DNA from 2 places in the Pararhizobium capsulatum DSM 1112 genome. Region 1 is predicted to be linked to the other one. Evidence: predicted binding sites of a transcription regulator. Region 1 holds the regulator's gene; the other holds the start of a gene.
What was found. The regulator PhoB, encoded in region 1, activates phosphate uptake and scavenging genes when phosphate is short. The targets are predictions, from matches to a motif close to TGTCATNNANCTGTCAT.
Positions count from the first base shown of each region.

Region 1 (10,075 bases):
TGATCTGGCAGGGATGGGTGGTATCCGTCAGGCCGTTGATGACGGGCACGGTTGCATGCTCGGCGAGTTCCATCAGGCGTGAATGATCGGTCGTGCGGATCATGATGGCGTCAACGTAACGCGACAGCACCTTGGCCGTATCGCCGATCGTCTCGGCGCGGCCGAGCTGCATTTCAGTGCCGGACAGGAACAGCGTCTCGCCACCCAGCTGGCGCATGCCGACATCGAAGGAAACGCGGGTACGGGTCGATGGCTTCTCGAAGATCATCGCCAGCATCTTGCCGGCAAGCGGCTTTTGCGCGGTTCCGGCCTTGGTGGCCGCCTTTCGCACGCGGGCATCCTCGATGATCGTGCGAAGATCGGCCGCCGTCATGGCGGAGAGGTCGAGAAAGTGTCTGGTACCGGCCATTCTGTTGAAGTCCTGCTGTTGTGCGGCGCTGCAGCGCCTGGGCGTTTTAGGCGCTCGCCTTCAAGTTTTCAGCTCTGACCCGTTCAGCGGCACGCTCAAGACGCGCCATGCCTTCGCGGGCTTCTTCCGCCGTCACGGTCAGTGGCGGCAGAAGTCGAATGACATTCTCGCCAGCCGGAACGGCCAGCATGTGCTCTGCACGGATCGCCTGCAGCAGTTCGGCAGACGGTACCTTTGCCTTGAGACCGAGCATCAGGCCATCACCGCGCACGCTTTCGATGACATCGGGGAAGCGATCGGCGATCGAGGCCAGGCCCTGACGGAAAACCAGCGAGACATTGCGGACATGATCGAGGAACCCGTCTTCCATGACCACGTCGAGCACGGCATTGCCGACCGCCATGGCGAGCGGATTGCCGCCATAGGTCGAGCCGTGCGTGCCGGCGATCATGCCGGAAGCGGCGTCCGCCGTTGCAAGGCAGGCACCGAGCGGGAAACCGCCGCCGATACCCTTGGCAACGGCCATGATGTCGGGAGCAATACCGCTCCACTCATAGGCAAAGAGCTTGCCCGTTCTGCCAATGCCGCACTGAACCTCGTCAAAAATCAGCAGAAGGCCGTATTCGTCGCAAAGCGCACGCAGTTCCTCCAGAAATTCCTTCGGCACGACGCGAATGCCGCCTTCGCCCTGGATCGGCTCGATCAGGATTGCAGCCGTTTCGTCGTTGATGGCGTCCTTGAGTGCTGGCATGTCGCCAAAGGGCACCTGATAGAAGCCGGGCGCCTTTGGGCCGAAACCTTCGAGGTACTTTTCCTGACCCCCGGCTGCGATGGTTGCAAGCGTACGGCCATGAAAGGCGCCTTCGAAGGTTATAATGTGGAACTTCTCCGGATGGCCCTTGGAGAACTGGTAGCGCCGCGCTGTCTTGATCGCGCATTCCAGCGCTTCGGCGCCGGAATTGGTGAAGAACACCTTGTCAGCGAAAGTGGCCTGGGTCAGCCGCGTGGCCAGCGTTTCCTGGCCTGGAACTTCATAGAGGTTCGACAGGTGCCATACCTTCTCTGCCTGATCCTTCAGGGCCTGGACGAGGTGAGGGTGGGCGTGGCCGAGCGAGTTGACGGCAACACCGGCAGCGAAGTCGAGATAACGTCGGCCATCCTCAGCAATCAGCCAGACGCCTTCCCCGCGCTCGAACCGTAACGGTGCGCGCATGTAAGTGTCATAGAGCGGCTTGGCTTCGGCCATGACGCGGATCTCCTTCGCTACCTACCCGATATCGTTGCCAGAACCGGGTCCGAGAAATTAAAAATGCCGCCTTGCGGCGGCAGCGGCACTATCGACATTTCGCACTGCGATGTCAACAAAAGGCCCGGCTTTGCGGCAATTTGCGCGGTCTTGGCGCTTGTGATTTTTTTAAGCGCCAACTCTTGCAAAAATGCCACGCCTCAGCAGCAAGTTGGGGAAAACTTAAAAATCGATTCGCTCGGATTCCGGTGACTCTTGTCACGGAGTCGCCCTGTCTCTACGTTAATAAGCAATTACTAGACGCATGCGGCGGACCTAGTCACCAAAAGTATTATCGCGTTTCAGCTTCGGCGCATGGCCGGGGCGTGGTGATGGATTCTGTCCTTACCGACGCTGACACGGAGGCGAGACGATGAACTGGACAGACGAGCGCGTAGAAAAACTGAAGAAGTTGTGGTCGGAAGGTCTGAGTGCAAGCCAGATCGCCGCGCAGCTTGGTGGCGTGAGCCGGAACGCTGTTATCGGCAAGGTTCACAGGCTGTCGCTTCCCGGCCGCGCGAAGGCGGGTGGAACGGCTGCCACGCCAACCCGCGCCAAGCGCCCGACATCGCCACCCCGAGCACCGAACTATGCGGCTGCCCGTCCTGCAGCGCCGACCCGCACCGTCGCCCGTCCGGCTGGTGCGACAGTCCTGAAGGAAGAGGTCGATCTGGATGTAATGGAGCAGGCGGAGATCCAGTCTGTCGGCAGCAATGTCGTCGTTCCGATGTCGCGCCGCCTCGGCCTTACCCAGCTGACCGACCGCACCTGCAAGTGGCCGATCGGCGATCCGATGAAGGAAGAATTCCACTTCTGTGGCAATGACTCTCCGGATACGTCGCCCTATTGCACATTCCATGCCAAGCTGGCCTACCAGCCTTCGGCGGAGCGTCGTCGCGCCCGCTGAGCCACGAATTTCATTCGAAAAGCCGCCCATCCTTCCGGTTGGGCGGCTTTTTCATTTTCATGACATCCTGACAAGCCACGGCCGCCAGACCGTATCGGGCTTGCCGCCCTGATGTTCGTAGAAGCGCATGGCGGCTCGTTTCCATCAAGCACGGTCCAGGCGATTTTGGATGCCCCGATCTCCCCGGCATAGACGGCCAGCCGTTGGAAAAGGGCTTTTCCGGCGCCAAGGCCCCTTGCTTCTGCCGCAACGAAAAGTTCCTTTAACACCACCACCGGCTTGAGATCGTAGGTCCAGGGGATCTCGTAGTGGACGGCGATGCCGACAACCTTGTCGGCGAGGGTTGCTACGAAGACGCCGAAGCGCGGTGAGGTGCCAAGACCGTGCTCGATAACATCTGCCGCCGTGACCCGGAAATCGTCAATATATCCTTCGAAGACTGCGAGGCTGCGCATCAGATCGAGCACCTCCTCCACATCCCGATGCTCGAAAGGTCGGATTTCCAGGTCATTGTTTGTCATTTTCTACTCCGCTGCGATGGGAAGCGCGTTGATGTCGCCGGGCTCAGACCCTGCTGCGAAGGGAAGACCTTCGTCGGCCCAGCCGGTGATGCCGCCAATCATGATCTTAACAGGCCGGCCGAGCCGCGCCAGCTTGAGAGCTGCTTGATCGGCGCCGTTGCAATGGGGACCGGCGCAATAGACGACGAAGATCGTTTCCATTGGCCACGCTGCCATGCGCCCGGCGCTGATCTCGCGATGGGGCAGGTGGAGCGCGCCGGGTACGTGGCGGCGGGCATAGGCTTCCGGGGACCCGACGGAGTGAAGAAGCGCGAAATCCGGCTCGCCGGTGCGAAGAACGGCGGATACGTCGGCGCAATCGGTCTCGACGGAAAGTCTCTGCAGGAAATGAGCGATGGTAACCTCCGCGGATGCGGGCGGTATTTCGGTGACGAAGCTCATGATTGTCTCCTTGGTTGCTGTCATCATCTGGATACGCCGGCGTCCGTGGGATTGGCAGATGGCAGTTTTGCCATATAGTGTGAAGATCATGCCAGATTTGAACCGACACCCGAAACCGCCAAGCCCGCTCGTCGTAGCACTCGCCTACGATGGTCTCTGCACCTTCGAATTCGGTGTTGCGGTCGAGGCTTTTGGGCTTCCGCGGCCGGAAATGGGGGCGGACTGGTATCGCTTTGCCGTGGCCGGGGTCGATCCCGGCGAGATGCGAGCGGCCGGTGGTGTGCGCATTGTCGCCGACGGCGGTCTCGATTTGCTGGCGGAAGCCGGGACAATCATCGTGCCCGGCTGGCGCGGCGTCGATGCGCCCGTGCCGGATGCGCTGTGCGAAGCCTTGGCGGCGGCGCATGGACGTGGAGCGCGCATTCTCTCGATCTGCTCGGGCGTCTTCGCGCTGGCGGCGGCAGGCCTGCTGGCGGGGCGACGTGCCACAACCCACTGGCGTTATACGGATGCGCTGAAACAGCGTTATCCGGATATTCACGTGCAGCCTGATGTTCTCTACGTCGATGAAGGCACGGTCCTGACTTCAGCCGGGAGCGCTGCCGGCATCGATCTCTGCCTGCACCTCATTCGTCGTGACTACGGAATGGTCGCGGCCAATATGGTGGCCCGACGTCTTGTCGTCCCGCCGCACAGGGATGGTGGACAGGCGCAGTATATCGAGCGTGCTGTGCCGTTACCTCACGAAAGCGCGCGCCTGGGACCGCTTCTCGATCATATCCGCAACAATCTCGGTGCCGATCACAGCGTCGCGTCGCTTGCGAATATCTCCGGCATGAGCACTCGCACCTTCCTTCGGCGCTTCGAGGCGGCGACGGGAACGACGCCGGCGCAATGGGTTCTGCTGGAGCGCCTGACGCGGGCACGCGACCTATTGGAAAATTCCGCGACCCCGATCGACAGGATCGCCGAGCTGGCGGGTTTTGGTGCCGCTGCCACCTTGCGCCATCATTTTCGGCGACACTATGCGACAACACCGACAGCCTATCGCGAGACCTTTGCTGGCCCCGCGATTGCCGAGGCAGGATAGTCAGCTTTCCAGGGAATAGCCGGCGCCGCGCACCGTGCGGATGACGTCCTGCATGTTCGAAAAGTTCAACGCCTTGCGCAGACGACCGACATGGACGTCAACGGTGCGTTCATCCACGTAGATGTCGTGGCCCCACACCCCGTCCAGCAGCTGCGAGCGCGAGAAAACACGGCCGGGAGAGGCCATGAAGAATTCCAGAAGGCGGAATTCTGTCGGGCCGAGGCGGACTTCGCGGGTCTTGCGGTGAACCCGGTGCGTTTCGCGGTCAAGCTCGATATCGCCGCATTTGAGGAGCGTGGAAAGTACCTCCGGCCTTGCACGGCGCAGCATCGCCTTGACCCGCGCCATCAGCTCCGGCGTCGAGAAAGGCTTGACCACATAATCGTCCGCGCCGGTGGCAAGGCCACGTACCCGCTCGCTTTCCTCGCCACGCGCCGTCAGCATGATGATGGGTAGGCGCTCGGTCTCGGCCCGCTGGCGCAGACGACGGCATAGCTCGATGCCGGAAACGCCGGGCAGCATCCAGTCGAGAATGAGCAGGTCCGGTAAGCGCTCCTGCAGGCGCATTTCGGCTTCGTCGCCGCGATTGATGGTATCGACGTCGAAACCTTCGGCTTCCAGATTGTAGCGGAGAAGAACGCTGAGGGCTTCCTCATCTTCCACAACGGCAATTCTTGGCTGCATGATCAACTCCTTGGGCGCTTTCGCAAAGGAAGAGCGCTCGCCGGACCTTCCCTGGTCCGGCGTTCAATCTAGGTCATTTTCAACATTTGCCGCGCCGCCGCGGTCAGTTGCCGATTGCGCCCACGGTATTGGCCGTGTCGTCCTTCGGCCGTTCGCCAACCGGCTGCGCGCCCGTCGCCATGTAATAGATGGTCTCGGCGATGTTGGTTGCGTGATCGCCGATACGCTCGATGTTCTTGGCGCAGAAAAGAAGATGCGTGCAGGGCGTGATGTTGCGCGGATCTTCCATCATGTAGGTCAAGAGTTCGCGAAAAAGCGACGTGTAGATCGCGTCGATCTCGCCGTCGCGTTCCCGGATGCTGTTGGCCTTTTCCGGCGAGCGGGATGCATAGACATCCAGCACTTCCTTGAGCTGCACCAGGGCAAGCTCGGCAAGGTGCTCGAGGCCACGGGCAAGCTGACGCGGCAGGCTGGCGTTGGCGACGGCAATAACGCGCTTGGCGGTGTTCTTGCCGAGGTCGCCGACGCGTTCCAGATCGGCAGCGATGCGGATCGATCCCATGATTTCGCGCAGGTCGGCCGCCATCGGCTGGCGCTTGGCGATGGTGATGATCGCCTTTTCACCGATCTGACGTTCTGCCTCGTCCAGCACGACGTCATCGGAGATGACCTTTTGGGCAAGGGCGAGATCGGCGTTGACGAGGGCGCGGACAGAATCGCCGACCATCTGCTCGGCCAGGCCGCCCATCTCGGAAATCCGGCGTGAAAGATATTTCAGGTCTTCGTCATAGACGGAAACAATATGTGTAGAGCTCATCGTCGTTCCTTCGGATCATGGTCAGTTTCCAGGTGTCCGCCGCTTGGCCAGTGGCTGGCGGCAGACCGCATCGTCAGCCGAAACGGCCCATGATGTAGTCCTGGGTGCGCTGGTCGTCCGGGTTGGTGAACATCTTGTCGGTATCGTTCTCCTCGACGAGATTGCCGAGGTGGAACATGGCGGTGCGCTGCGAAACGCGGGCTGCCTGCTGCATCGAGTGCGTGACGATGACGATCGTGAAGTTGGCGCGCAGTTCGTGGATCAGTTCCTCGACCTTTGCGGTTGCGATAGGGTCGAGAGCCGAGCAGGGCTCGTCCATCAGGATTACTTCCGGGCTGACCGCAACGGCGCGTGCAATGCACAGACGCTGCTGCTGACCACCCGAGAGGCCGGTGCCCGGCTCATGCAGGCGATCCTTCACCTCGTTCCAGAGGCCGGCTTTCTGCAGGCTCTGCTCGACCACCTGGTCGAACTCCGCCTTCGAGCGGGCGAGACCGTGGATACGCGGGCCGTAGGAGACGTTCTCATAGATCGACTTGGGGAACGGGTTCGGCTTCTGGAACACCATGCCGACGCGGGCACGCAGTTCCACGACGTCGATCGTCGGATCGTAGATATCGTCTTCGTCGAGCGTGATCTTGCCGGTCACGCGGCAGCCGTCGATCGTGTCGTTCATGCGGTTCAGCGTGCGCAGGAATGTCGACTTGCCGCAGCCCGAAGGGCCGATCAAAGCGGTGACGGTGTTTTCGCGGACGTTGAGGTTCACATCGAAAAGAGCGCGCTTCTCGCCGTAATAGACGGAAACATCCTTGCCGATCATCTTGTAGGGTATGGTATTCATTTTCTGCTCGAGAGCCTTTTCGACTGCTGCTTCGGACATCATGTTCATGTTTCTACCTCACTACCAGCGACGCTCAAAGCGACGCCGCAACAGGATTGCGCCAAGGTTCATGACGACGAGGAATACCAGGAGGATGATGATCGCTCCCGACGTCCGTTCGACGAATGCACGTTCTGCTTCATTGGCCCACATGTAGATCTGCACGGGCAGGGCAGTGGAGGGCTCCATCGGCGAGCCAGGATAATCGACGACGAAGGCGACCATGCCGATGAGCAGCAGCGGGGCGGTTTCGCCAAGCGCATGGGCAAGGCCGATGATCGTTCCGGTCAGAACGCCCGGCATGGCGAGCGGCAGGACATGATGGAAGATGGTCTGCATCTTCGAGGCGCCGAGACCCAGAGCCGCAGAGCGGATCGAAGGCGGCACGGCCTTCAGCGCCGCGCGGGTCGCGATGATGATCGTCGGAAGCGTCATCAGCGTCAGGACGAGACCGCCAACGAGAGCAGCCGAGCGGGGCATGCCGGCGAAGTTGATGAACACCGCTAGGCCAAGCAGACCGTAGACAATCGACGGAACGGCCGCGAGGTTGTTGATGTTCACCTCGATCAGGTCGGTCAAGCGGTTCTTCGGCGCGAACTCTTCCAGGTAGATCGATGCACAAACACCGATCGGCAGGGCAAGAACGAGCACGATCAACATCATGTAGAGGGAGCCGAGCGCCGCGACGCCGATGCCGGCTGCTTCCGGACGGCTCGATGCGCCGAAGGTGAAGAGGCCGGTGTTGAAGGACTTCGTGAGCGAACCGCTCTCGGTGAGCGTCTTCATCCACTCGATCTGCTGGTCCTTCACCTTGCGGTTGGCTTCCGGCACGGCGAGATCGATCTGGCCCTTGTTGGCGCTGTCGATATTGCCTTCGGCCAGCAGAGAAACGTTCTGCGTCGTGCCGATGGCGGACTGGTTGTTGACGACAATGTTACGCAGCTGGACGCGGGCGCTGGCCGAAACCATGTCGGTCGCCTGCTTGACCAGCGCACGGTTCGACGGATCGATGTTCAACGCCTTCACCAGAGCATCGCGGACGAGCAGCGGATAATTCGCCGTCATCAGCTTTGCGGGATTGTCGGCGCGTTCGTTCTTCGGATCGATGACCTTCTCGGAGAACTCGATCGGCAGGGTGATCGTCGTCTGCAGGAAGGCGGTGTAACCGTTGGAGACGACCGTCCAAAGCAGCACGAACAGGAAGAACAGGCCGGTCAGGATCGCCGCCACGCCATAGGCCCGGAAGCGTCTTTCGGCGCGGTAGCGTTTCTTGATGCCGATGTCGCGGCGTGCCTGGGCGGGACGGACGAAGGCGGAGGGTGCGGAAGCGGAGATCTCGGTCATTCGTACTGCTCCCGGTATTTGCGCACGATGTAGAGCGCGTAGATGTTGAGGCAAAGCGTGATCGCAAACAGGGTGATGCCGAGTGCAAAGGCCACAAGGGTCTGTGGCGAGTTGAACTCGAGGTCGCCTGTCAGCTGATTGACGATCTTGACCGTGACGGTCGTCATCGCTTCGAAGGGATTGAACTGCATGCGGGCGGCAACGCCGGCGGCAAGCACGACGATCATGGTTTCACCGACAGCACGCGAGGCCGTCAGCAGGAGAGCGCCGACGATGCCCGGAAGGGCAGCGGGGAGCACGACCTTCTTGATTGTTTCCGACCGGGTTGCACCAAGGCCGAGCGAGCCGTCACGCAGCGAGCGCGGAACCTGGGTGATGATGTCGTCGGAGAGCGAGGAAACGAAGGGGATCAGCATGATGCCCATGACGATACCGGCCGTCAGAACGCTCTGCGCCTGAATGAAGTTCACGTAGTTGCCGGTGATGAGCCCGTTGAGCTGGGCCGACACGTCGCGCAGGAACGGACCGACCGTGATCAGGGCGAAGAAGCCGTAGACGATGGTCGGGATGCCCGCGAGAATTTCGAGGAGTGGCTTGGCGATGCCGCGAACGGCAGGACGAGCGTACTCCGCCATGTAGATCGCTGCAAAAAGGCCAACGGGTACGGCAAACAGCATGGCGACGAAGGCGATGTAGAGCGTGCCTGCAAGAAGCGGCAGGAGGCCGAACTGTCCTTCCGTGCCGCCGCTGCCGGCCGCCGAAAAGCGCGGATCCCAGACCGTTCCAAAAAAGAAGGTGCTGGGCGAAACCGACTGGAAGAAGCGGATGGCTTCCGAAAGCATCGAGCCGATGATGCCAACCGTCGTCAGAATGGCGATGGACGACGCCAGCAGCAGCCCCCCCAGCATGACGCGCTCGACACGGTTGCGGGCGCGGAACGGAGCGGAGATGCCGCGAAGCGCAAAAACCGCGCCCGCGATCGAAAGGATGATCACGACAGCCGCCATGGTGAGCTGGCTGCCATCCTTCGCGGAGTTGTACGCCTCGGCGGAGGTGAGCAGATAGGGCTCTCCGTCGCTTGCCATGGGAATGCCTTTGGCGGCCAGCGTTTCGCGCAGATTGGCGCTACGGTTGGTCACCGTGGCAAGCTCGTCGTCGCTGAGCAGCCGCAGGCCGTTGGCCACGGAAATAACCTGACCCAGCGCCAGTTCGGTCGGTGCTGCGCCCTGGCTGGTCACGCCTTCGGGAAGAGAATTACGGATGGTCTTTTCTATCACCATCGGACTGGCGACAAGCCAGACGCCGAGCACGACGAGTGCCGGAAGGGTCGCCCAGATCGCCGCGTAGGTGCCGTGATAGCCGGGAAGGGAATGAAGTATGGAAAGCTTGCCGTTCGCACTGGCGACGGCCCGCGATCTCGCAACGAAATAGGCGCCAAGGCCTATTATCAAAACAATCAAAAAAATCAGAGAGGTGTTCATCAATAGGTCCCCCCGGCCCTGTCAATCATTGAAAGCCGGCATTGCGAACGAGGGATACGGCACGGCAGAAAATGCCGTGCCGCTGGTCTGATGTTTATATCAGAGCATGTTGCCGGCAGAGAAGGCCTTGCGGACTTCTTCGCGTTCTGCGTCCGGAGCCGGAACCAGGCCGTAAGCTGCGAGCGGGCTGTCAGCGCCGATCATCTGGTCGTCAAG
Region 1 covers NZ_JAUSVF010000001.1:1,009,800-1,019,874, forward strand. Annotated here, with positions in the region: gene argF (ornithine carbamoyltransferase) at 1-409, opposite strand, end outside; gene QO002_RS04770 (aspartate aminotransferase family protein) at 456-1,655, opposite strand; gene QO002_RS04775 (GcrA family cell cycle regulator) at 2,068-2,601, shown strand; gene QO002_RS04780 (GNAT family N-acetyltransferase) at 2,565-3,122, opposite strand; gene QO002_RS04785 (rhodanese-like domain-containing protein) at 3,126-3,563, opposite strand; gene ftrA (transcriptional regulator FtrA) at 3,622-4,653, shown strand; gene phoB (phosphate regulon transcriptional regulator PhoB) at 4,654-5,337, opposite strand; gene phoU (phosphate signaling complex protein PhoU) at 5,441-6,154, opposite strand; gene pstB (phosphate ABC transporter ATP-binding protein PstB) at 6,228-7,043, opposite strand; gene pstA (phosphate ABC transporter permease PstA) at 7,056-8,378, opposite strand; gene pstC (phosphate ABC transporter permease subunit PstC) at 8,375-9,859, opposite strand; gene QO002_RS04820 (substrate-binding domain-containing protein) at 9,959-10,075, opposite strand, start outside.

Region 2 (10,075 bases), 2.1 Mb from region 1:
ACTGGCGTCGTGTAGGCGGTGAGGCTTACGATTGGGCGCTCGCCCTTGAGTGCCTTGATGTCGGCCGGCGCCAGGCGCCGTTTCGCTGTATGTACACTCATTCAAGCCACCTTTGCGAATTTCACGTTTTTGGGGTCGATGACCCTGTTATCGAGCAGTTTCGTGCTCCCGAAGCGGATAAAAAGCAACAGAAGAACCGGTTTTTCACCGATTTCGCTGACAATTCGCAAGGTTTCGGGATCGCGGATCGCGATCACTTCCGGCTTTGCCAGCGGCTCAGTGTCGATGAATTCACTGATCGCCAGCTCGAGCGCGCCGACATCGGTGACGCCTTCGGCCACCAGCCGCGAGGCCTCGTCAAGCGCCTTTGGCACGATCGCGGCAGCGGCTCGTTCCTCAGGCGTAAGATAGACATTGCGTGACGAACAGGCGAGCCCATCGGCTTCGCGCACCGTCGGCACGCCGATGACCTCGACCGGCTGCGCCAGATCGGCGACCATGCGCCGGATCAACTGCAGCTGCTGAAAATCCTTTTCGCCAAAGAAGGCGCGATCCGGCTGAATGATGTTGAAAAGTTTGGTCACGACGGTGGCGACACCCGCGAAATGGCCGGGACGAACGGAGCCTTCAAGCTCGCTGCCCAGCGTCGGCACATCCACGACGGCTTCCATCGGACGCGGATACATATCCTTGACGCCCGGAGCGAAGAGGAAATCGACGCCGCCTTCCACGAGCATGGCCTCATCCCGCTCGAGATTGCGCGGATATTTGGCAAGATCCTCGTTGGCGCCGAACTGCAGTGGGTTCACGAACAGGCTGACGACAACGATGTCGCTTGACGCCCGGGCGCGCGCCACAAGTTCCATATGTCCTACATGCAAATAACCCATGGTCGGAACAAGACCGATGGACTTTCCGGCAAGCCGGTGCGGTGCAAGGCGGGCGCGAAGCTCCGCGATTGTCGTGATGGTTTCCATAACCGGATCCTCCAATCCGTCAGGTCGGCAGAAGGCCGACGCGCCGGTGCCGGGATACGCAAGCAGAGCGCTGGCAACGGGCGCGCCTTCCTAGCGCGTGCAGTGCAAAAAAACAATTCAGGAATTAGAAGGTGGACAACACATGGGACTGACTGTCCACCTCTCCTCGTGGAAGGTGAAGAATTCAGCCCGCCGAAGCAGTCTTCCGTTCAATCGCGCCGAATATCGAGTGGCCGGTGCGATCATTGCTCTCCAGGCGAAATGTGTCTCCTGCGCGCACAGTCGTCTGGACACCGTCCAGACCGGTGATCACGATACTGCCGGCACCAAGGGAGCGGTTCGGCGCCGGTATGGCAATATCATCAATGGAGCTGCCTGCGCCGCTTTTCGAACTGTCGGAAACAGGGTTTCCGTTGATGGTGAGATGCAGCGAAAGATTTTCAAGCTCATCGCGCGTGACGGCAACCGGTGAAAAGGCAGTATCGCCGCCATTGGCCGAAACGGTCGCCGCAAGCATGACCAGCGCGACTTGAGGGCCGTTGGACGAGGCATCCGCATCGGTCAAGAAATCATCGAGAATAACAACGGCACGGGCTTCCACCTGCGCTTCACCAGATGAAATGTTCAGGGGATCGCGCGGCGCCGAGAAATAGCCACCAAGACTGGATGCAAAGGCGCGCGGCAGCGGAGACGCCGCATCATGTTCGTGAAACCGTATGGTCGGCTGTGCACCGGTTTCGACACCCTCTGCCACCCTCTCCAGCCGGGGACCGACATAGGCCCAATCGTCCAGCGCAGCCTGCAGGGTGCGGGCGATGTGTCCGACCTCCGAGCAACGGGTAAGATCCTTTGACACGACAACCAGTCGCCCGTCACGAGTCGAATCCTTCAAGGTAGCAAGCTTCATGAATGTTTTCCTCGGTTGGCGGCGCCTCTGCGGGCACCTGCCACCATACTGACATCATGAAACGCCTCTGTCCTCAGCGATTTTCGCGAAAATCGCGACGATCAGAATAGCGAGACGATGAAATAGGTCAGCGCCGAGATGACAGCCGCCGCCGGCAGCGTCAGGAACCACGCGATGACGATATTGCCAGCAAGCCCCCAGCGCACGGCCGAAACGCGGCGGGCAGCACCCACGCCGATGATGGCGCCGGTGATGGTATGGGTCGTGGACACCGGGATACCGAGCCAGGTGGCGCCGAATAACGTCAAGGCACCACCCGTTTCGGCGCAGAACCCCTGCATCGGGTTGAGCCGCGTGATCTTCGAGCCCATCGTATGCACGATGCGCCAGCCGCCAAAGAGCGTGCCGAGCGCCATGGCCGACTGGCAGGTGATGACCACCCAGAAGGGTACGTAGAAGGTCGAGCCGAGATAACCCTGCGAGAACAGCAGAACGGCAATTATGCCCATAGTCTTCTGCGCATCGTTGCCGCCGTGACCGAGCGAATAGAGTGACGCGGAAATGAACTGCAGGCCACGGAAACTGCGATCGACGGCAAAGGGTGTCTGGCGAATGCAGATCCAGGACACGATCAGGACGAGGAAGAGCGCAAGCACAAAGCCGATCATCGGCGACATGAAGATCGCGGCGACCGTCTTGGCAAGGCCGGCAAGCACGATCGCATCGCCGCCCGTCGAGGCAAGCCCTGCCCCGACAAGACCGCCGATCAACGCGTGCGACGAACTCGACGGAATGCCGAAGATCCAGGTGACGATGTTCCAGACGATCGCGCCCGTCAGGGCCGCAAAGATAACGGCAGGCGTGACGATCTTCGGATCGATGATGCCGGTGCCGAGCGTTTCGGCCACATGCAGACCGAAGAACAGGAAGGCAATGAAATTGAAGAAGGCCGCCCACATGACCGCATATTGCGGCCGCAGCACCCGCGTCGAGACGATGGTCGCGATCGAATTTGCTGCGTCGTGCAGGCCGTTCAGAAAGTCGAAGAACAGCGCGACGCCGATGAGCGCGACGAGCAGCGGAAAGGCCAGCGTGGCATCCATCAGACGTTCTCGATCACGATGCCGCTGATTTCATTGGCGACGTCCTCGAAGCGATCGACGACCTTTTCCAGCTCGCCATAAATCTCGCTGCCGATGATATAGGCCATCGGGTTGGACTGACCGTGGCGCTTGAAGAGATCCTTCAGGCCTTCGTCGTGCAGCTCGTCAGAGCGGCCCTCGACACGGGTGATCTCTTCGGCGATGGCGCTCAGACGCTGGGCGTTCGGACCCATGCGATCGAGCAGCGGAATGGCCTCCGCGATCAGGCGCGCGGCATCGACGACGAGAACGCCCATTTCGCGCATGCCGGGATCAAACGTCTTCTGTTCGAACAGGCGGATAGTCTTGACCGTCTTGTGCATCATGTCGATGGCGTCATCCATCGACTGGATCAGATCCTTGATGTCGCCACGGTCAAACGGGGTGATGAAGCTGCGGCGAACGGCCAGCATCACCTCGCGGGTGATGTTATCGGCCTGGTCTTCCAGCGCGACGATGCGGTTGCAGTTGGCATCGTGATCGCCCTCGCCTGCGAGCAGCGCCTTCAAGGCATCGGCTGCGCCGACCACCGTGCGCGAATGCGCCTCGAAAAGCTCGAAGAACTTGTCTTCGCGCGGCATCAGCTTACGGAACCAGCCCAGCATTATCCAACCTATCTGTGTTTTCCAGCGTCACGGAACAGTCATAAAACTGTCATAAATCTGGCAGCCCTCATAGAGAAGGCAAGGCAAGAAGGAAAGCTTTTGCGGAATTTCTTGGCCGGTTACCCACCGATCAGGGTAAACCAGCCGTCTTCATCCGTTGTTTCGACGCCTAATTCGCGAGCTTTTTCGAGCTTGGAGCCAGCGCCGGGACCGGCCACCAGCAGGTCCGTCTTCTTCGAAACCGAGCCTGCGACCTTGGCGCCGAGCCTTTCGGCCATCGCCTTTGCCTCGTCGCGGGTCATCTTTTCCAGCGAGCCGGTAAACACGACAGTCTTTCCCGCGACGGGACTGGAACTCGCGACCGGGGCTTCTGCATCGATGGGTGTCACCTCGCTCAAAAGCCGCGAGACGACGTCCATATTGCGCTCTTCCTTGAAGAACTCGACGATGGCACGGGCGACGACTTCTCCGATGCCGTCAATCGTATTGAGGTCGCTCCAGGCTTCGGACGTCAGATCGCCGGCCGCAACCATCGCTTCGGCGAAGGCGGCGTAGCTGCTATAGGAGCGCGCCAAAAGCTTCGCCGTCGTTTCGCCGACATGGCGGATGCCGAGCGCATAGATCAGACGATGCAGAGCGACCGCGCGGCGATCGTTGATCGCGTCGAAGAGTTTTCGCACGCTGACCTTGCCGAAGCCGTCGATGTTTTCCAGCTTGGTCAGCGTCGAGGCCTCCTGCCGGCGCTGCAAAGTGAAGATATCGGGCGCCGTCTTGATCGACAGCGACGGGTCTTCCGCCTCGAAGAAGAAATCGATCTGCTTGGAGCCCAATCCCTCGATATCGAAGGCATTGCGGGAGACGAAGTGCTTCAGGTGCTCGACGGCCTGTGCCCGGCAGACGAAACCGCCGGTGCAGCGGGTGACAGAATCGAGCTTGCCGGTCTTCTCGTTGCGCTCGCGCACCGCATGGCTGCCGCAGACCGGGCAGACCCTCGGGAACTCGTAGCGCACCGCATTAGCGGGGCGTTTTTCCATGACCACATCAAGAACCTGCGGAATGACGTCGCCCGCGCGCTGAACGATCACGGTATCCCCGATGCGGATATCATGGTCCAACTCGCGGATGCGTTCGCCGCTGTTGCCGATGCCCTCGATATAATCGGCATTGTGCAGCGTTGCATTGGTGACGACGACGCCGCCGACAGTGACGGGCGTCAGGCGGGCAACGGGCGTCAGTGCGCCGGTGCGACCGACCTGGATGTCGATGTTCTCGACCGTGGTGAAAGCCTGCTCGGCCGGGAACTTGTGGGCTGTCGCCCAACGCGGCGAGCGCGAGCGGAAGCCGAGGCGCTGCTGCAGGTCGAGCTGGTCGACCTTGTAGACGACGCCGTCGATATCGTAGTCGAGATCCTGGCGCTTCAGGCCGATCTCGTTGTAATGCTCAATGATCGCTTCGACGGAGGAAAGCCGCTTCATCAGCGGGTTGACCGGGAAGCCCCAGCTTTTGAAGACCTCTACCATGCCGAGCTGCGTGTCGGCCGGCATTTCTGAAATTTCACCCCAGGCATAGGCGAAGAATTTCAGCTTGCGGCTGGCTGTGATCGTGGGATCGAGCTGGCGCAGCGACCCGGCGGCCGTGTTGCGCGGATTGACATAGGTCTGCTTGCCTTCGGCTTCCATCTGGGCGTTCAGCGCCAAAAAGTCGCTTTTCGCCATATAGACTTCGCCGCGCACTTCGACGATGGCGGGTACGCTGGTCGGAAGCGTCTGCGGGATCTCCTTGATGGTGCGAATGTTGGCAGTGACATTCTCGCCGGCCGTGCCGTCGCCGCGGGTGGCAGCGCTGACGAGCTTGCCGTTTTCGTACCGCAGCGACATGGAGAGACCGTCGATCTTCGGCTCGGCGGTAAAGGCGATCGAATTGTCCGGCAAGCGACCGAGGAAGCGATAGACGCTGTTGATAAAGTCGCGCACGTCTTCATCCGAAAAGACGTTGTCGAGCGAGAGCATCGGTCGGGCATGGACAATCTGCTGAAAGATGCCTGAGGGTGCCGCGCCGACCTTCCTTGATGGGCTGTCGGCGCGCACGAGTTCCGGGAAGCGCGCCTCGATCTCCTCGTTGCGGCGCTTCAGCGCGTCGTAGTCTGCATCCGATATCTCCGGCGCGTCCTTGCCGTGGTAAAGCGCGTCGTGATCGGCAAGCTCGCCCGCCAGCCGATCAAGCTCGGCAGCGGCGTCTTCCAGGGTGAGATTTTCAACGGCGACGGATGCGGTCGACATGACAGTAACTCCTCGAATGCGGGGAACGTTTTAGAGCAAATCGGCGCGATGGGAAGAGGTTTGGACCGCAGTGACCGCGGATCAATCACAGGCAGGCTATTCCGTGCTATCGAATAAACCGCATCTTATCAAAAGCAAATGACTCGGTTGGACATTCCGGCTAAAACGATCAGATCATGCGCAATACGGACGTCGAAATGAACGATACCGACAGAGACGTCCAACTCATAGGCCGGATGGCCGATGTGCCGACGATTCTTGAAGTGGTCTGCCGAACCACCGGCATGGGTTTCGCGGCCGTCGCGCGTGTGACCGATAAAAAGTGGGTCGCGTGCTCGGTTCTCGACAATATCCACTTTGGTCTCAAGCCCGGTGGCGAACTTCAACTCGAATCGACCATCTGTCACGAAATCCGCCAGAGCCACCAGCTCGTCGTCATCGACCACGTCGATGAAGATCCGCATTTTCGAACCCATCACACGCCCCTGACCTACGGCTTCCAGAGCTACATCTCGGTGCCAATCATCCGGCGTGACGGGACGTTCTTCGGAACGTTGTGCGCAATCGATCCGGCCCCTGCCAAGGTGCAGAATCCCGAGACGATCGGCATGTTTACGCTTTTTGCCAAACTCATTGCCAGCAATCTGGACAGCAATCAGGATCTTGTCGAGGCGCGGGCTCATCTCGCCGAAGAGCGGGAGCTTTCCGAGGTGCGCGAGCAGTTCATCGCCGTTCTGGGTCATGACCTTCGCAATCCGCTGGCCGCGCTGATGGCGGGTATCCGCCGCCTGTCGCGCGTCGGTGTTGGCGACGGCGGGCAGGACGTGCTTGCCGCTATGCAGTCGAGCGCCGTCCGAATGCGCGACCTCGTGGACAATGTGATGGACTTTGCGCGCGCCCGCCTGGGTGATGGTCTCAAGCTCGAAACGGCTGCGAAAGCCCCTCTTCGACCGGTTCTGGAGCATATTGTTGACGAGATCCGCACGATCTACCCACAGCGCGAGATCAAGACCGACTTCCAGCTCGATCAGGATGTGCACTGCGACCACCCGCGGATATCGCAACTGCTTTCCAATCTGCTCGGCAACGCCGTAACCCACGGCGATCCGGCTATCCCGATCGAGGTTGGTGGAAAAACCACCGGTAGCGAACTTCAGTTGTGGGTCACGAATGGTGGCGCGCCCATCTCGAAAAAGGCCATGGAAACGCTGTTTCGTCCCTTCTTCCGCGGAGAGGTTCGTGGCAGCCAGCAAGGCCTGGGTCTCGGGCTCTTCATCGCCAGCGAGATCGCCCGCGTTCACGACGGAAGAATATCAGTGATTTCCACCCCGGATGAGACCCGGTTTACGTTCACGATGCCGCTATAGAGCGCTGCCTACCCGTTTCCCGCTAACAATCGTGCCGCCGCAGCCCTCGCCTCTTCCGTAACTGATGCGCCGGCGAGCATGCGAGCGATTTCCTCGGTACGGGCCTTGTTGTCCATGCGGGCGACGCGGGTGGCGATGGTCTCGGCCTTTTCGGTCGAAGGACCTTTCGAGATCAGCAGATGGGTTGCTGCGCGGGCAGCGACCTGTGGCGCATGGGTTACGGACAGTACCTGAACCTTGTCCGACAGACGCTTCAACCGCTGGCCGATCGCATCGGCCACTGCACCACCGACGCCCGTGTCGATTTCGTCGAAGACGAGGGTCGGTGCCGAGCCGCGATCAGCAAGCGCGACCTTCAGCGCCAGCAGGAAGCGCGAAAGTTCGCCGCCGGATGCCACCTTCATGATCGGACCCGGGCGGGTGCCGGGATTGGTCTGGACGTGGAATTCAACGATGTCGATACCTTCGGCGGCAGCGTTCTGCGGATCGCTCGAAACCTCGACCATGAAGCGCGCGCGTTCCAGTTTCAACGCCGGCAATTCCGCCATGACGGCCCCGGAAAGAGCCGTTGCGGTATTCTGGCGTTTCTCTGAAAGCAGGATAGCCGCTGAATCGTAAGTAGACTTGGTCAGCGTCAGCTGGCCTTGCAGCTGCTTCAGCTTCTCCTCGCCGGCATCGAGATCAGCAAGGTCGGAGATCATCTTCACGGCGAGTGCCGGCAGGCCGGTGACCGGAACAGAATATTTGCGGGCGGCGGCGCGTAACGCAAACAGGCGCTCCTCGACACGCTCCAGTTCCTTCGGGTCATATTCCGTCTTGCGCAAGGCTGCCTCGACCGCCATCTGAGCATCCGACAGATGGTTGAGAGCGGTGTCGAGAAAGGTGACGGTCTCTTCCAGAAGCCCCGGCGCCTCATGGCTCTTGCGCTCCAGCCGGCGCACGAGCGAGGCGATCAGCGGCACGGGCGACCCATTGCCGTTGAGGAATTCGCTGGCCTCGTTGATGTCAACGGCAATGCGCTCGGCCTTCATCATGCGCGAGCGACGTTCGGCAAGTTCTTCTTCCTCGCCGTCCTGTGGCGACAAGGTTTCGAGTTCTTCAACTGACGAACGCAAATAGTCGGCCTCCCGCGCGGCAGCCTCGACCTTTTCGCGATGCTTACGCAGGGTGCGCTCGGCATCTTTCCAGACGCGGTAAAGCTCCGAGACGCCGATCGCCTCGTCCGCAAGACCGCCGAAGGCATCGAGAAGCGTGCGATGCGCGTGAGTATCGACAAGGGCACGGTCATCGTGCTGGCCGTGAATTTCGACGAGCAGTTGGCCGGCCTGCCGCATCAGCTGCACGGACACGGGCTGATCGTTGACATAGGCCTTGGTGCGCCCGTCAGCATTCTGCACCCGGCGGAAGATCAGGTCGCCGTCGTCGTCGATGCCGTTTTCGCGAACGAGAAGGCGGGCGGGATGGTTGCCGACGACGTCGAAGACCGCGGTCACCTGCCCCTTGTCGCTGCCGTGGCGCACCAGAGACCCGTCACCACGGCCGCCGAGCGCCAAAGACAGACTGTCGAGAAGGATGGATTTGCCCGCGCCGGTTTCACCGGTCAGCACTGAAAGGCCGGTCTCGAAGGAAAGATCAAGCCGTTCGATCAGGACGATATCGCGGATCGAGAGCTGTGAAAGCATCCGGTTTCGATTCTCCCAGGGTCGGGTCCGTCAAGCGGCCCGCTTGGAAACAGAGCCATCTGCGGCCCGCAAACTGCCGTAGCCGAGGCCGATTCGCAACATGGTAGCAGTCTGCTGAACCTTAAACGCCAAGCAGCCGTTTGCCAGCGCGCGAAATCCACGAGCCATTGTTTTCGCGCGGCTCAAGCCCACCGGACTGCAGAAGCTTGTAGCTGTCGGCATACCACTGGCTATCCGGATAGTTATGACCAAGAACGGCGGCAGCCGTCTGCGCTTCGCTCACGACACCCATCGCGAAATACGTCTCGACGAGACGCGCCAGAGCTTCCTCAACCTGATTGGTCGTCGGATATTTCTCGACCACGTTGCGGAAGCGCGTCGCAGCGGCAAGATATTCCTTGCGCTCCAGATAATAACGGCCGACCTGCATCTCCTTGCCGGCAATCTGGTCCTTGGCGAAGCGAATCTTGGCCTGCGCATCCTCGACATATTCTGAATCAGGATAGTTATCGATGACCTTCTGCATCGCATCGATAGTATTCTGGGCAGGCTTCTGGTCCTGTGTTACCGAGGGGATCTGCTTGGAATAGGCAAGGCCGACGATGTACTGGGCGTAGGCGGCGTCTTCAGACTGCGGATAGAGATTGAGGTAACGCGTCGCTGCGTTGATCGCATCCTGGCTCTGGCCGTTGCGATAGGCAACGAAGGCCTTCATAACCAGAGCTTTACGGGCATACTCGGAAAACGGATGCTGCTGATCGATGGCGTCGAACTTGCGCGCTGCTTCGGTCGTCTTGCCGGCCTGGAGGTTGGCGAGACCCTGATTATAGAGCATCTCCGGCGGATCGGTCTCGGCTGTCAGCTTGGTAATGTCGATATCGGGATCGTTCTGGCACGACGTCAGCAAGAGGCCGGTTACCGATGCGGTAAGCGCGATATAGACAACGCGCACCATCTTCTTCATGTCAACCTGGCCTGCAAATACCATTAGAAAATCCCACTCACGCGCCGGTAAGGCAACCGCCGCCTATGAACCGCGTTTTAAATCAAGATGCAACACGCCCGCAACGTCATGATGAGCGAATAACGCAATTTTGTGGCAGCCATCTCGCGAAA
Region 2 covers NZ_JAUSVF010000001.1:3,116,952-3,127,026, forward strand. Annotated here, with positions in the region: gene panB (3-methyl-2-oxobutanoate hydroxymethyltransferase) at 1-101, opposite strand, end outside; gene panC (pantoate--beta-alanine ligase) at 102-977, opposite strand; gene QO002_RS15190 (fumarylacetoacetate hydrolase family protein) at 1,162-1,884, opposite strand; gene QO002_RS15195 (inorganic phosphate transporter) at 1,986-2,987, opposite strand; gene QO002_RS15200 (DUF47 domain-containing protein) at 2,987-3,631, opposite strand; gene ligA (NAD-dependent DNA ligase LigA) at 3,751-5,910, opposite strand; gene QO002_RS15210 (GAF domain-containing sensor histidine kinase) at 6,087-7,277, shown strand; gene recN (DNA repair protein RecN) at 7,286-8,959, opposite strand; gene QO002_RS15220 (outer membrane protein assembly factor BamD) at 9,081-9,947, opposite strand.
Region 2: a site for PhoB is predicted at 3,668-3,684, ahead of QO002_RS15200 (DUF47 domain-containing protein). Genes of this name have one in related genera too.